Regions from separate parts of the Streptomyces sp. NPDC059850 genome, predicted to be linked through region 2. Evidence: riboswitches for the same ligand, from Rfam matches in the RefSeq annotation. Region 2 holds a riboswitch; the other holds the start of a gene.
What was found. A riboswitch is a leader RNA that binds a small molecule or an ion and turns the genes downstream of it on or off. The one in region 2 is predicted to bind cobalamin.
Positions count from the first base shown of each region.

Region 1: another riboswitch for cobalamin. It lies ahead of ACFV9T_RS37230 (ABC transporter substrate-binding protein); the one in region 2 lies ahead of metE (5-methyltetrahydropteroyltriglutamate--homocysteine S-methyltransferase).

Region 1 covers NZ_JBHWJI010000070.1:12,363-17,527, forward strand. The annotation lists gene ACFV9T_RS37220 (heavy metal translocating P-type ATPase) at 1-2,275, shown strand, start outside; gene ACFV9T_RS37225 (copper chaperone PCu(A)C) at 2,256-2,774, shown strand; cobalamin riboswitch at 2,834-3,027, shown strand; gene ACFV9T_RS37230 (ABC transporter substrate-binding protein) at 3,004-3,993, shown strand; gene ACFV9T_RS37235 (FecCD family ABC transporter permease) at 4,014-5,147, shown strand; partial or broken gene ACFV9T_RS37240 (ABC transporter ATP-binding protein) at 5,066-5,165, shown strand, end outside.
Region 2 covers NZ_JBHWJI010000006.1:65,077-70,241, forward strand. The annotation lists gene ACFV9T_RS06925 (ABC transporter permease) at 1-508, shown strand, start outside; gene ACFV9T_RS06930 (hypothetical protein) at 677-1,105, shown strand; gene metE (5-methyltetrahydropteroyltriglutamate--homocysteine S-methyltransferase) at 1,271-3,589, opposite strand; cobalamin riboswitch at 3,755-3,978, opposite strand; gene ACFV9T_RS06940 (winged helix-turn-helix transcriptional regulator) at 4,073-4,456, opposite strand; gene ACFV9T_RS06945 (FG-GAP repeat domain-containing protein) at 4,616-5,165, shown strand, end outside.

The sequences.
Region 1 (5,165 bases), on a different contig from region 2:
CCGCGTCGAGGGCGTGAGCGCCTCCGTGAACCTGGCCACCGGTACGGCGCGGGTCTCTCACCCGGAGACCGTGACCTCGGATGAGCTGATCGCCACCGTCGAACGGGCCGGATACACGGCCGAGCTCCCGGCCCCCGCCCCCGGAACCACCGACGGGGATCTTTCCGTGGATTCCACGGACGGGTCCGATGGGCAGGACCGCGAAGCCGCCGGTGACGTCGAACGGCTCATCTTCACCGCGGTGCTGGCAGTGCCGGTGATGGTGCTCTCGATGGTTCCCGCCTGGCAGTTCGACCGGTGGCAGCAGGTGTGTTTCATCCTTGCCACTCCGGTCGCGACCTGGGGCGCGTGGCCCTTCCACCAGCGGGCGTTGCGCGGCCTGCGGCACGCGGCGGCCACCATGGACACCCTGGTGTCCCTCGGTGTCCTGGCCTCCTACGCGTGGTCCGCGTACGCGCTGCTCTGGGGTGGCGCTGGCGTGCCGGGCATGCGGATGCCGTTCAGCCTGCTGCCCTCGGCCGACGACGGTGTGCCTCACATCTATCTGGAGGCGGCGGTCGCCGTCCCGCTGTTCGTCCTCCTCGGACGGCATCTGGAGGCGCGGGCCCGGCACCGGAGCGGTTCGGCGCTGCGGGCGCTCGCCGAACTGGGTGCCAAGGACGTGGAGTTGCGGGAATCCGGCGGCAATCGCCGCATCCCGGTGTCCGCGCTCACCACGGGGCAGGAGTTCGTGGTGCGCCCCGGCGAGAAGGTGGCCACGGACGGGGTGGTCGTCGAGGGCGGATCGGCGCTGGACCTGTCCCTGGTCACCGGCGAGAGCGTGCCGGTCGAGGTGACCCCCGGCACGGCCGTCGTCGGCGGGGCCGTCAACTCCGGCGGTCTGCTGGTCGTACGGGCCACGGCGGTCGGTGCCGACACCCAGCTCGCCCGCATCACACGGCTGGTGACCGAGGCGCAGGCGGGCAAGGCCCGGATGCAGCGGCTCGCCGACCGGGTGGCGGGCGTCTTCGTACCGGTGATCGTGGCCATCGCCGCCACGGTGCTGAGCTTCTGGCTCGGCGCGGGTGCGGCAGGTGAGTCGGCCGTCACCGCGTCCGTGGCCGTCCTCGTCGTGGCCTGCCCCTGCGCACTGGGACTGGCCACACCGACCGCGTTCCTGGTGGCCAGCGGGCGAGGAGCGCAGCTCGGCGTCCTCGTCCGCGGCCCGGAGGCGCTGGAGCGACTGCGCCGCGTGGACACCGCCGTACTCGACAAGACCGGCACGCTCACCACCGGCCGCATGTCCCTGGCCGACGTGGCGGTGGCGGAGGACGGGCCGGAGGAGAAGGATCTGCTCCGGCTGGCCGCGGCCGTGGAGCAGGGCTCCGAACACCCCATCGGCCGCGCGGTGGTGGCGGCGGCCCGCCGCGACGCGGCCGATGACACCGGTCTGCCGGAGGTGACGGAGTTCCGGGCCCAGCCCGGAGAGGGCGTGTCCGGCCACGTCGAGGGCCGCCGTGTGCGCGTACGCCGCCCGCGTCCGTCGGAGCCTCTGCCGGACGCACTGCGCGAGGCACGGGATGCCGCCGAACGCGCCGCGCACACCGCCGTCATCGTGGAGATCGACGACCGCCCGGTCGGGCTGCTCGCCGTCGGTGACACCTTGCGGCCCACCAGCCGCGAGGCGGTGGCGGCGATGCGCGCGCTGGGCATCGAGCCGGTGTTGGTGACCGGTGACGGGGCGGCCCCCGCCCAGGCGATGGCCGAGCAAGCGGGCATCGGGAAGGTCCACTCCGGAGTGACTCCGGAGGGCAAGGAGCGGATCGTCGCCGCGCTGCGCGCCGAGGGCCGGTGCGTCGCGGTGATCGGCGACGGAGTCAACGACGCCGCCGCGCTCGCCACCGCCGATCTCGGCATGGCCATGGGCGGTGGCACCGACGCCGCGATCGGCGCCGCCGACATCACCCTCGTACGGGAGGACATGCTGGCCGTCGTCGACGCCATCCGGCTCACCCGGCGCACCCTGAGCACCATCCGCGCCAACCTCGTCTGGGCTTTCGGCTACAACGTGGTCACCGTCCCGCTGGCCGCGACCGGCTGGCTCAACCCCATGGTCGCGGCCGCGGCCATGTCCGCGAGTTCGGTCCTGGTCGTCACCAACAGCCTGCGGCTGCGGGCCTACGCCCCGGGCGGGCGGCGGACCGGCACACCGCCCGCTCCCCTCGCGCCCCATGACTCGGCGGACACCGAGCACGGCCGTACGAGAAGGAAGAACGATGTCCTCAGCGACCGATGACCGCACCCCGCCGCTGCGCCGTCTGAGAGACGCGGTGGCCCGGGGAGCGCGGGCGGCCCTGGTTCCGGTGGGCGGCTGCGCGCTGGCCCTGGCCCTGCTCACCGGCTACACGGCGACCGGGGCGGCGGGAGTGCCCGTCCCGCGGATCGAGGTCAGCGCCGGCCGGATCATCCAGTCCCCCGGGCACGTGGCCGCCGCGTACTTCGAGATCCGCAACGTCGGGGACCGGGACGACACCCTGGTCTTCGCCGACTCCCCGGAGCTGGGCGTCTCCATGCTGCGCGAGCCCGACAAGAGGCGGCCGGGCGCCGTCCGGTGGGCGAAGAAGGTGGCCATCCCCGCGCACAGCACACTGCGGATGAAACGGGGAGGCGTCCATGTCGCGGTCCTCGACCCGCCGATGATGAAGCCGGGCGAGAGGGTGTCCTTCAACCTGTGGTTCACCGGCCGCGGCCGAGTGGGGGCCGAGGCGATGCGCTCTCATCTCATCGAGCCGTGAGTGTGGTTCGTCCGCAGCGCCGTGGAGCCGCGGGAGATCTGGACGTGCGCCCTTTATCCGTCACTCAAGGAAAAGTAGGATCGCCCGGTCATCACCGCGACGGGATACAGGAAGCCGGTGCGAATCCGGCACGGTCCCGCCACTGTGACCGGGGAGTGGAACCCTTCGAAGAGGCCACTGCGCACGAGCGCGGGAAGGCCGGGGGAACGTCGATCCGGGAGTCAGGACACTGGCCTGTCGCGGGCCCGTTCCGAGGAGCGCGGACTCCCCAGGAGGCTTTACGTGTACGACGGCACGCTGCGTCTTCCTTCTCTCCTCCGGCCTCTCCCCCGGCCCGGCCGCCCCGCCGTACCGGGCGCGGTGCGGTCCTGGCCCTCGCCCTGTCCACGACAAGCCGCCGTCCCGCGCCGTCACCATCCACCAGCACCCGGCCGAACTGATGCTGGCCCTCGGACTGAAGGACCGGATGGTCGGCACCGCCTTCCCCGACTCGGCCGTCCTGCCCCGGTACGAGAAGGACTTCGCGTCCATACCGGAGCGGGCCGCGAAGGAGCCGTCCTTCGAGAATGTCCTGGAGGCCGAGCCGGACTTCGTCTACGGCGGCTGCGGCAGCGCCTTCGCCAAGAACGCGGGCCGGTCCCGCGAGGCGTTCGCCGACGCGGGCATCGACACCTACCTCAACCGCGAGTACTGCGGCATGAAGCGGGTGTCGATGCGGGACACCTACGACGAGATCCGCGCCATCGGCACCATCTTCGGCGTATCGGAGCGGGCCGACCGGCTGGTGGCCGATCTCCAGGGACGCATCGGCAGGACCACCGAGGCGGTGAAGGACGCACCGCCAGTGCCGGTGTTCGTGTACGACAGCGGCGACAAGGCGGCGTTCACCGCCGGTGGCAAGAGCCTGGGCACCGAGATCATCCGGCTGGCGCGCGGACGCAATGTGTTCGCCGACCTGAACGAGGTCTTCGGGGACGCGTCCTGGGAACAGGTGGTGGCCCGCAAGCCCGAGGTCATCGCGCTCTACGACTATCGCGGCGCGGGCAGCGTGGCGGAGAAGAAGAAGTTCCTCCTCTCCCAGCCCGCCCTCGCCGACGTGCCCGCCATCAAGAACAAGCGGTTCGTGGTGCTGCCGCTGACCGCCACTCTGGTCGGCGTCCGCCCGCCGTACGCGGTGGAGGACCTCGCCCGACGGCTGCACCCCGAGCGGTTCCGGTGACGGCCCCGGTGAAGTCCTCGGTGACGACCCCGGTCAAGGACGCGCCCGCGCCGCCCACCGAGCGAGGACACCATCCGCAGGGCCGGGCGGCCTACCCGCTGGCCCTGGCGATCCTCGTCGTCCTGCTCCTGGTGTCCCTCACCGCAGGGCTGGCGATCGGTTCGGTGCGGGTGCCGCCCGCCGAGGTGTGGGGCATCCTGGGACACGGTCTCGGTGCCGACTGGTCGGAGCCGGTCTGGTCCCGGGCGCGCGAGACGATCGTGCTGGACGTACGGGCCCCTCGGGTGCTGCTCGGGGCGGTGACCGGCGCCGGGCTCGCGGTGGTGGGCACCGCCATGCGGGCGCTGGTGCGCAACCCGCTCGCGGAGCCGTATTTGCTGGGCGTGTCCTCCGGGGCGTCCCTGGGCGCGGTCGTCGTGATCGTCTCCGGTGTCGGCCTCTTCGGCACCGTGTCCCTGTCGGTCTCCGCGTTCGCCGGGGCCCTGCTCACCCTGCTGCTCGTGTACACCGCGGCCCGCGCGGGCGGGCGGATCACCTCGGTGCGGCTGGTGCTGTCGGGAGTGGCGGTCGCGTCGGTGCTCACCGCGGTGATGGATCTGCTGCTGCTCACCGCGGACCGGGGCAACGAGGCACGGGAAGTGCTGACCTGGACGCTCGGCGGGCTGGGCGGCGTCCGGTGGGACATGCTGTGGCTGCCCACCACGGCGCTGCTCGTGGGCATCGCCGCGCTGCTGGTACAGGCCCGGTCGCTGAACCTGCTGCTGGCGGGCGAGGAGTCCGCTACGACGATGGGGCTGGACGTGGCGCGGTTCCGCGCCCGGATGTTCGTCCTGCTGTCCCTGGTGACGGGCGTTCTGGTGGCGGCAACCGGGCCGATCGGCTTCGTCGGGCTGATGCTGCCGCACATCGTGCGCGTCTTCGTCGGCGGCGACCACCGGCGGCTGCTGCCGACGGCCGCGCTGGCCGGAGCGGTGTTCCTGGTCTGGGCCGACGTCGCCGCCCGCACGGTCGCCGCGCCCATGGAAATCCCCGTCGGCGTCCTGACGGCTCTGTGCGGCGGACCGTTCTTCCTGTGGCTGATGCGCCGGGACGCCCGGCGGAACACCGAACGGGGGGCGGGACGACCGGGGCCGAACTCACCGTCGAGGGGCTGACGCTCACCGCCGGTGCGC
Region 2 (5,165 bases):
GGGCATCATCAACCGCTTCCGCACCATGAGCATCACCCGCTCGTCGTTCATGACGGGGCATGTCATCGGCAGCGTCATCCAGACCATGGTGTGCGCCGTCCTGGTCGTGGGCGTGGCACTCGCCGTCGGCTTCCGGTCGGACGCGACCTGGCTGGAGTGGCTGGCCGCCACCGGTCTCCTCGCGGCCATCGCCTTCGCGGTGACCTGGCTGTCGGCCGCGCTCGGCCTGATCTCCAAGACCGTCGAATCGGCGAGCAACAAGCCGCTGCTGGTCCAGTTCCTGCCGTTCCTCGGCTCGGCGTTCGTCCCGGCCGACTCGATGTCACCGGGCCTGCGCTGGTTCGCCGAGTACCAGCCGTTCACACCGATGACCGAGACCCTGCGCGGCCTGCTCTCCGGCTCCGCGATCGGCGACAGCGGCTGGATCTCGCTCGCCTGGTGCGCCGGGATCACCCTGGTCGGCTACCTCTGGTCGCGCTCGCTGTTCAACAGCACCACCAAGCGCTGAGAGCCCGGTCCTTCCACCCCGGCTCCGGCCGACGGCCCTTACCCGCGAGGTAATCGACCGTCCGCGCGGGTGGCGGCAAGGTGAGGGTCGTGGGGCCCCGAGTCGGCGCACTCCGGCTCGGGGCCCGGCGTTGACCAACGCCCCTTCCCCTGACGGAGGTTGATTGCCATGTCCGCAACCCACGTGGGCCGTACCGCACCCGCCGACGCCCCCGCGGCCCGCCTCTGGCTGCGCCGCTTCCTGGCCCTCGACGCCGCCGTCACCGGCGCCAACGCCCTCGCCTACCTGGCCGCCTCGGGGCCTCTCCGCGATCTGCTCGGCGTCGACCGGGCACTGCTCGCATGCGGGGGAGTGTTCCTGCTCGTGTACGCGGCGGGCGTCGGCTTCCTCGCGTCCCGGCGGCACCCGCCGGTCCTCGCGGTGCGGTGTGTGGTGGAGGCGAACGTGGCGTGGGCGGTGCTCAGCGTCGCGGCGCTCGCGCTGTGGCTGTCGCCGTCCACCGCCGGGACCGTGTGGATACCGCTGCAGGCTGCCGTGGTGGCGGGCTTCGCGGCGCTGCAGTACGGCGCGCTGCGAGCCGCCACCGCGCGTGGCTGAGCCACGAGCGCGACTCCCCGTGGCGGGTGTTGTGCCGCGAGAAAAAGTTAGGTAAACCTAAGTGCGGCGCGGAAGTGAGGCCGCGCGCCTGTCCCGACCGGGGGCCGGGGCAGGAAACGGGCCGGGGTGCGCGAGGCGCCCCGGCCCGTAGGGTGTGTGTCCGGGTCAGGACCCGGACAGCTCGCCGCGGACCGTGCGGGCGGCGGCCACCAGGTTCTCCAGCGAGGCGCGGGTCTCGGGCCAGCCGCGGGTCTTCAGGCCGCAGTCGGGGTTGACCCACAGCCGCTCGGCGGGAATGGCATCGAGCCCGGCGCGCAGCAGTTCGGACGCCTCCTCGGCGCTCGGCACGCGTGGGGAGTGGATGTCGTAGACGCCCGGCCCGGCCTCGCGCGGGTAGCCGTGGGCGGCCAGTTCGCGCGCCACCTGCATATGGGAGCGGGCCGCTTCCAGGCTGATGACATCGGCGTCGAGGTCGTCGATGGCCTGGACGATGTCCCCGAACTCGGCGTAGCACATATGGGTGTGGATCTGCGTGGCCGGACGCACCCCGGTGGTGCTGAGCCGGAAGGCCTCGGTGGCCCACGCCAGATACGCCGCGCGGTCGGCGGCGCGCAGCGGAAGGGTCTCGCGCAGCGCGGGCTCGTCCACCTGGATCACCGAGCTTCCGGACGCCTCCAGGTCGCCCACCTCGTCGCGCAGAGCCAGGGCGACCTGGCGTGCCGTCTCACCGAGTGGCTGGTCGTCGCGGACGAAGGACCAGGCCAGCATGGTGACCGGACCCGTGAGCATGCCCTTGACCGGCCGTGAGGTCAGGGACTGGGCGTACGCCGTCCAGCGCACCGTCATCGGCTCGGGCCGGGAGATGTCCCCGGCCAGCACCGGCGGGCGGACGTAGCGGGTGCCGTAGGACTGCACCCAGCCGTGCTGGGTGGCCAGGTAGCCGGTGAGCTGTTCGGCGAAGTACTGGACCATGTCGTTGCGCTCGGCCTCGCCGTGCACCAGGACGTCCAGTCCGGCCTTCTCCTGGAAGGTGACCACCTCCTGGATCTCGGCCTTGATCCGCTCCTCGTACCCGGCCGTGTCGATCCGCCCGGTCCGCAGGTCGGCGCGGGCGGCGCGCAGCTCGCCGGTCTGCGGGAAGGAGCCGATGGTGGTCGTCGGCAGCAGCGGCAGGCCGAGGTGGGCGCGCTGGGCCGCGCTGCGCTCCCCGTACGGCTGGGAGCGGCGGGTGTCGGCGTCCGTGACCGCGGCGGCGCGGGCCCGTACCGCCGGATCGTGGGTGATCGGCGAGTCGGCGCGGGAGGCCAGCGCGGCCCGGTTGGTGGCGAGTTCACCGGCGATGGCGTCGGTGCCCCGGGCGAGGCCCTTGGCGAGGGCGACGATCTCGGCGGTCTTCTGCTTCGCGAAGGCCAGCCAGCGCAGGATCTGCGGCTCGATGTCCCGCTCGGCCGCCGCGTCGAGCGGCACGTGGAGGAGGGAGCAGGAGGCGGCCACGTCGACCCGGTCGGCAAGACCCAGCAGGGTGCCCAGCGTCGACAGGGACTTCTCCAGGTCGTTGACCCAGATGTTGCGGCCGTTGACCACGCCCGCCACCAGGCGCTTGCCGGACAGTCCGCCGACGGCGGCCAGCGCGTCCAGGTTGGCGGCCGCCGCCTCGGTGAAGTCCAGCGCGAGCCCGTCGACCGGGGCCTTGGCCAGCACCGGCAGGGCGTCGCCGAGCCGGTCGAAGTAGGTGGCCACGAGCAGCTTCGGCCGGTCGGCGAGCGCGCCGAGGTCGCGGTACGCGCGCTCTGCGGCGTTCAGCTCGGCCGGGGTGCGGTCCTGGACGAGGGCGGGCTCGTCCAGCTGCACCCACGCGGCGCCCGCCGCGCGCAGGTCGGCCAGCACCTCCGCGTACACCGGCAGCAGCCGGTCGAGCAGGGTGAGCGGGTCGAAGTCCGCGGCCACCCCGGGGGCGGGCTTGGCGAGCAGCAGGTAGGTGACCGGGCCGACCAGGACGGGCCGGGCGGTCAGGCCCAGGGCCAGGGCCTCCTTCAGCTCCGCCACCTGCTTCGTGGAGTCGGCCGAGAACACCGTGTCCGGGCCCAGCTCGGGCACCAGGTAGTGGTAGTTGGTGTCGAACCACTTCGTCATCTCCAGCGGCGCCACGTCCTGGGTGCCGCGCGCCATGGCGAAGTAGCCGTCCAGGGCGTCGGCCTCGACGGCGGCGCGGTGCCGGGTGGGGATCGCGCCGACCATGACGGTGGTGTCGAGGACATGGTCGTAGTACGAGAAGTCGCCGGTGGGCACCTCGTGGACGCCCGCCCCGGAGAGCTGCCGCCAGTTGGTGGCGCGCAGTTCGGCGGCGGTGGCGCGGAGGGCGTCGGCGGTGACGCGGCCCTTCCAGTAGCCCTCGATCGCCTTCTTCAGTTCCCGGTTCCGGCCCTGGCGGGGGTAGCCGTACACGGTGGCCCGTGCTGCCGCGGCCGCGGTCTTGCTGGTCACGGAGATCTCCTTCGCGAGATGAATCCCTGAGATCCCGGCGACGGGACGAGAGCGCGAAGGGTGACGGAACCCGGCGGAAGACGACCCCGCGCGGCACAGCGCGGTCATCCGCCTGGTAGGTACGCCGACCCGCCCTCGAGGTCACCGAGATGCCGCGCACGAGTGGTTCGTACGCGGGCCACTGGCAGGTCTTCGGACTCGCGGGCACGTCCTCCGGGGGAGGACACCTACTGGCCGTCGCTTCCCAGGCCCGATGTCGCCGGGCCCAGTGCACATGACGGCGGTCGTTCCCGCTCACCGCTGCGGGGCAGTCCCGGATTCCCACCGGGTTCCCTCTTGCGACGCGTCCCGCCTGGCGGACGGGGCGAACCAGCTGCACCGGCCAGCCTACGGGGTGGGGCGCGGGAGGGAAGAGGGCCGTCCGCCATCCGGATGGTGAGGTGGGCCACCCTCTGGGCCACCTCGCCGACGCGGCCCGCTCCGTCAGGCGCCGAAGCGCTGGCGCGCGTCCTCGATGCGGTCGAGGTACTGGTGGGTCCAGCCGCACAGGGCGTCGACCGTGGTGCGCAGGGCCCGGCCCGGCTCGGTGAGGGTGTACTCGACCCGCGGCGGCACGGTGGGGTACACCTTCCGGTCGACCAGGCCGTTGCGCTCCAGCATGCGCAGGTTCTGGGTGAGCATCTTGTGGCTGACGCCCTCGACCTCGTTCCGCAGCTCGCTGAAGCGCAGGGTGCGCTCGCCGATCGCCTCGATGATCAGGAGTGCCCACTTGTTGGCCACGTCCGAGAAGATCTCGCGCGCCAGGGAGTCCGCGCGCCTCAGGTCCGCGTCCTCGGGCAGGCCGTTGAGCTGTTGTTTGGTCACCATCAGGGCACTCTCCTACGGTTTCCCAGTCACCGCAAGAGAGTGCTGTCGCTACGGCGGCATCGGTGGAATATCACATTCGGATAACGCGGTGTTCGTGGGTGAACTTCCGTGCAAGCGCAGGCATCTCACGGTGCGTCAGCAACTGAAAGGTGTTCATCAATGCTTCGGAAGCGCTCACGTTTGATCGCCGTGCCGCTCGCGGCCGCCGCCCTGAGCCTGACCTTCGCCGGTTACCAGGCCGGGGCGGCCGAGCCGTCGGCCCCGTGCCTGGCCGACGCGACCACGCTGCTCGGTGACCTCGACGGCGACACCTACCCGGACAAGATCACCAACCCCGGGCACACCGGCACCGAGATGACGGTCCAGTGGGGCGCCAAGAACGGCTCGTTCGGCAAGAAGCTCCCCGTCAAGGACCTTCTCGGCGCCAAGAAGGGTGAGATCGCGACCGCCGCGGTCGCCGACTTCCGACACGACGGCACGCTGGACATGGTCGTCAACATCGTCGAGCCGTCCGGCGGCGACGACCCCTCGACGGCCCGCCTCGCGGAGTACCGTCCCGGCCCGCTGGACCGGACGAACCTGCGGTCCGCCGACGCCGAGCACTCCGACATCGGCGACCACGGCGAGGCCAGGCAGCTCACCATCGCCCGGTACAACGACGACGCCTACCCGGACCTCGCGATCCGGAACAACGGCGGCGACGGGCAGA